DNA from 2 places in the Kitasatospora sp. NPDC056531 genome. Region 2 is predicted to be linked to the other one. Evidence: riboswitches for the same ligand, from Rfam matches in the RefSeq annotation. Region 2 holds a riboswitch; the other holds the start of a gene.
What was found. Region 2 has a riboswitch for glycine ahead of gcvT (glycine cleavage system aminomethyltransferase GcvT). Riboswitches for the same ligand answer to the same signal wherever they lie in the genome.
Positions count from the first base shown of each region.

Region 1: linked by a shared signal. The riboswitch ahead of gcvP (aminomethyl-transferring glycine dehydrogenase) and the one ahead of gcvT (glycine cleavage system aminomethyltransferase GcvT) in region 2 are both predicted to bind glycine.

Region 1 covers NZ_JBHTTU010000038.1:14,354-16,710, forward strand. The annotation lists gene ACFQ87_RS27350 (YsnF/AvaK domain-containing protein) at 1-207, opposite strand, end outside; partial or broken gene ACFQ87_RS27355 (PRC-barrel domain-containing protein) at 343-717, opposite strand; glycine riboswitch at 943-1,046, shown strand; gene gcvP (aminomethyl-transferring glycine dehydrogenase) at 1,283-2,357, shown strand, end outside.
Region 2 covers NZ_JBHTTU010000025.1:62,303-64,659, reverse strand. The annotation lists gene gcvH (glycine cleavage system protein GcvH) at 1-47, opposite strand, end outside; gene gcvT (glycine cleavage system aminomethyltransferase GcvT) at 171-1,292, opposite strand; glycine riboswitch at 1,522-1,626, opposite strand; gene ACFQ87_RS21785 (enhanced serine sensitivity protein SseB C-terminal domain-containing protein) at 1,822-2,357, shown strand, end outside.

The DNA of each region.
Region 1 (2,357 bases), on a different contig from region 2:
CTGCGGCTTCGGCTTCGGCTCGACGAGGGGGGTGGTCGCGGTGGGTGCTGGGGTGGTTGGGGCCGGGGTGCTCGGGGTCGTGGTGGCGGCGCTGCCGGTGGGTGCCGGGGTGGTTGGGGCTGGGGCGGGCTGCGGCTTCGGCTTCGGCTCGACGAGGGGGGTGGTCGCGGTGGTGGCGGTGGGCGCGGGGGTGGTGAGGGTCCGCATGATGGCCTCCGCGGCGGTGTCGGTGCCAGCGGCACTGGGGGCGGTGGCGGTGGTGACGGTGTTGGTCGGGCCGGGCTCGGCGGCGTGGAAGTCGAGCGGCTTGGCGGTCGTGGTGGCCGTGGCGGCCGGAGTGGTGCCGAAGTCGAGGTCGGGCTGGACGGTCCGGCCGGGCTCCTCGGCGGCGGTGTGGCCGTCCACCTCGGCGTCGAGACCGTAGTAACGGTAGAGCTGGAGTTCCTGGGCCGGCGACAGGTGCTGGCCCACGCCGAAGTCCGGGGACTCCTTGACCAGCGACTTGTCGTAGGGCACCCGGAGCTCCTCGCCGGAGAACTCGCTCGTGGTGAGCGGGACGAAGGCGTCCCGGCCGAAGATGCCGGTCCGGACGGCGGCCCACTCGGGCTGGCCGGTGGCGTCGTCCAGGTACACCTCGTCGACCGTGCCGATCTTGTCTCCGTTGCGGTCGACCGCCTTGTGGCCGATGAGGTCTCTGGGGTCGAAGTCGGTCTGCACTCTTTCCTCCAGCTGCGCTGCGGCTGCGGAACTCCCGCAGGTACGGCCGTCGGAGCACCCGTCCCGGCCGTCACTTCACACCAAAAGGCATGAATCGGACCGACGCGACCGGGGTGCGCCGGACGGGCTCGGCGCTAGGCCGTCCGGGGGACGCGCGTAGACCTCGAGTGACCCGACGCACCCGTGATCGGAAGGCCTCCCGCTGGTACCCTGGGCGGCGACCGCCGAGCCCGCGCGGGAGAGTCCCCGACGGCGAAAACCGCTGGTCGGGGCGCCGAAGGAGCAACTCCTCCCCGGAATCTCTCAGGCATCCGTACCGTGCGGGATAGGTCACTCTGGAAAGCAGGGCAGGAGCGTCGGCGCGGGAGCCGGCGATCACCACCCTCACCGACGGTGCAAGCCGACGGAGCGCCGACAGCGCGACGTGCGGGCGAAGCTCTCAGGTCCCGATGACAGAGGGGGAGGCCTTCCGGGTTCGTCCGCCCAGGCGATCCGCTGTCCGCAGCGGAACGACCGGTCGGCGTGCGTGCCCCCGCCGGTCCGTGACCAGGAGGCCTCGACCACCATGAACGCCCAGCCGAACGCGGGACGCCCCACCGGCGCCTCGACCCTCACCGAGCTTGAGCTGGCCAGCCCCTTCGAGAACCGCCACATCGGCCCCGACGCCGCGGCCCAGGAGAAGATGCTGGCGTCCGTCGGCTACGGCTCGCTGGACGAGCTCGCCGACACCGCCGTTCCCGAGGCGATCCGCTCCATCACCGCCCTGGCCCTGCCCGCCGGTCGCAGCGAGGCGCAGGTCCTCGCCGAGTTGCGCGAGCTGGCGAGCCGCAACAAGGTGCTCCAGCCGATGATCGGCCTGGGCTACTACGGCACCTTCACCCCGCCGGTGATCCTGCGCAACGTCATGGAGAACCCGGCCTGGTACACCGCGTACACCCCGTACCAGCCGGAGATCTCGCAGGGCCGTCTGGAGGCGCTGCTCAACTTCCAGACCCTGGTCTCCGACCTGACCGGTCTGCCCACCTCCGGTTCCTCGCTGCTGGACGAGGGCACCGCGGCCGCCGAGGCGATGGCGCTGGCCCGCCGCGTCACCAAGGTCAAGGGCGGTGTCTTCCTGGTCGACGCCGAGACCCTGCCGCAGACCATCGCGGTGATCAACACCCGTGCCGTGCCGACCGGTGTCGAGGTCGTCGTCGCCGACCTGTCCGAGGGCATCCCGGCCGAGATCGCCGAGCGCGGCGTCTTCGGTGTGCTGCTGCAGTACCCGGGCGCCACCGGTGTGGTCCGCGACCTCGCCCCGGTGATCGACCAGGCGCACGGGCTGGGCGCGATCGTCGCCGTGGCCGCCGACCTGCTGGCGCTGACCCTGCTCAAGTCCCCGGGCTCGCTGGGCGCCGACATCGCCTGCGGCACCTCGCAGCGCTTCGGTGTGCCGATGGGATTCGGCGGTCCGCACGCCGGCTACCTGTCGGTGCGCGCCGAGTACGCCCGCTCGCTGCCCGGCCGTCTGGTCGGCGTGTCCGTCGACGCCGACGGCAACCGCGCCTACCGCCTGGCGCTGCAGACCCGCGAGCAGCACATCCGCCGTGAGAAGGCCACCAGCAACATCTGCACCGCCCAGGTGCTGCTCGCCGTGATGG
Region 2 (2,357 bases):
AGCCACTCGTGCTCCTTGGTGTACTTCAGGTGCTGGGGGTTGCTCATGGCGTCATTCTCCAGGATGGGAAGCGGGTACGACGAAGCGGGCCGCCGCGCGGACGGCTTCGACGTGCGGGTACGGGAGGAGCAGGGGCCGGCCGGGCCCGCGGGGGACTTGGCCGGACCGCGTCAGCGGGCGCGCTTGTAGAACGGCAGCGCCACGACCTGGACCGGCTCGTGCTTGCCGCGCACGTCCACCGCGACGGTGCTGCCGGGGGCGGCGTGGGCCGCGTCGACGTAGGCCATCGCGATCGGCTTGCCCAGGGTCGGGGACGGCGCGCCGGAGGTGATCCGGCCGATCGGGGCGCCCTCGGTGGAGACCACGGTGTACTCGGCGCGCGGCACCCGCTTGCCCTCGGAGACCAGGCCGACCAGCACCTTCGGGGGGTTGGTCTCGGCCGCGGCGGCGGCCTGCTCCAGGGCCTTGCGGCCGATGAAGGCGCCCTCGTTGGTGGTCTTGTCGAAGCGGACGACCCGGCCCAGGCCCGCGTCGAACGGGGTGAGGTCGGTGGACAGCTCGTGCCCGTACAGCGGCATGCCCGCCTCCAGGCGCAGGGTGTCGCGGCAGGACAGGCCGCACGGGACCAGGTCGTGGCCCTCGCCGGCGGCGGTCAGGGCCTGCCAGATCTGCTCGGCGTCGCCCGGGTGGCAGAAGATCTCGAAGCCGTCCTCGCCGGTGTAGCCGGTGCGGGCCAGCAGCACGTCACGGTCGGCCACCCGGGCCGGGAGGATCGCGTAGTACTTCAGACCGGGCAGGTCGGCCTCGGTGGTCTTGGCCAGGATCGCGGTGGACTCCGGGCCCTGGACGGCGATCAGCGCGTAGGTGTCGCGGTCGTCGGTGACGACGGCGTCGAAGCCCTTGGCGCGGGCGATCAGCTCGTCCAGGACCAGCTGCGCGTTGGAGGCGTTGGCGACCACCAGGAAGGCGTCCTCGCGCAGGCGGTAGACGATCAGGTCGTCCAGGATGCCGCCGTCCTCGGCGCAGATCATGGTGTAGCGGGCACGCAGCACACCGAGCGCGGAGACGAAGCCGACCAGCGCGTGGTCCAGCATCTCGCCGGCCTGCGGGCCGGTCACGGTGATCTCGCCCATGTGCGAGAGGTCGAACAGGCCGGCCTTGGTGCGGACGGCGAGGTGCTCCTCGCGCTCGCTGCCGTAGCGCAGCGGCATGTCCCAGCCGGCGAAGTCGGTCATGGTCGCGCCGAGGGCGCGGTGCAGCGCGTCGAGCGCGGTCAGGCGGAGGGACGACATGGCCAGGAACTCCTCGGTCGGGGCACTCAGGGGTGCACGCGCCGGGACCGGACCCGCTCGGGGACCGACCCTGCGCGCGGGCATGCGGCGGCGTGGGTCTCCCCATCTGTCGTCGGACCTGAGAGCTTCACCGCGGCCGCCCGCAGCTGTTTCCAGCATCCAGGACAGCATGGCGGCTTGCACCGTGGGTGGGCGCGCGACAGGGCCGTGCGCCGCTTTCCAGATGTGCCTAATCCGTGCGGTAGGGGGGCCTGAGAGATTCCGGGGAGGACTTGCTCCTTCGGCGCCGGCTGTACCGCCTGAGCGGCACTCCGGGCTCTCCCGCGCGGGTTCGAGCGGCCGGTGTGGAGTTGTGGGGGCCCGCGGCGCATGCCGTCGGACGCGCACATCATGGCACGTCCACGCGTACGAGGGGAGGGGGGACCCGGTCACACGGCCCGGGACCGGACCCGTGCCCTAGCCGGGCTCTAGAATCTGCGCGTCGGCACAGCAGTGGGCGGCCGACCGGCAGAGGGCGGTTCAGGCGCGCATGGGGTACCCGGTGGAGCAGCAGCAGGGGTGGGACGGGCCGCAGGCGGCGCCGCCCGGCGGTGCGTGGCCGGCCAACGAGCTGGAGCAGGTGCTGACCGCCGCGCTCGGCGACCCGGGCGCGACGGCGCGGGTGATCGAGGTGTTGGCCCGCAGTCAGGTGTGGATCCCGCTGCCGGCCGGGGGCGATCCGGGCGGGCAGTCGCTGGACCTGCCGACCATCGAGCTGGCCGGGGCCCCGTACGTGCCGGTGTTCTCCTCGCAGGAGGTGTTCCTGCAGCACGCGCCGGGGATGGCCTTCGCGATCGCGCCGGCCTGGGAGTTCGCCCGCGGACTGCCGCTGGGCGTGGGCATCGCGGTCAACCCCGAGGCCGCGGTGGGCATCCCGGTGCCGCCGCAGGGCGTGGCGGAGCTGCGCCGCGGGCCACGTGATGGCCGCCGCTGGGAGCACACTGAGGACGCTGCGGAGGCGCCGACCGGCGGCCGGGTGGCGCTGCGCGAGCCGGTGCCGGGCGAGGACCCGGAGTACTTCCTGGC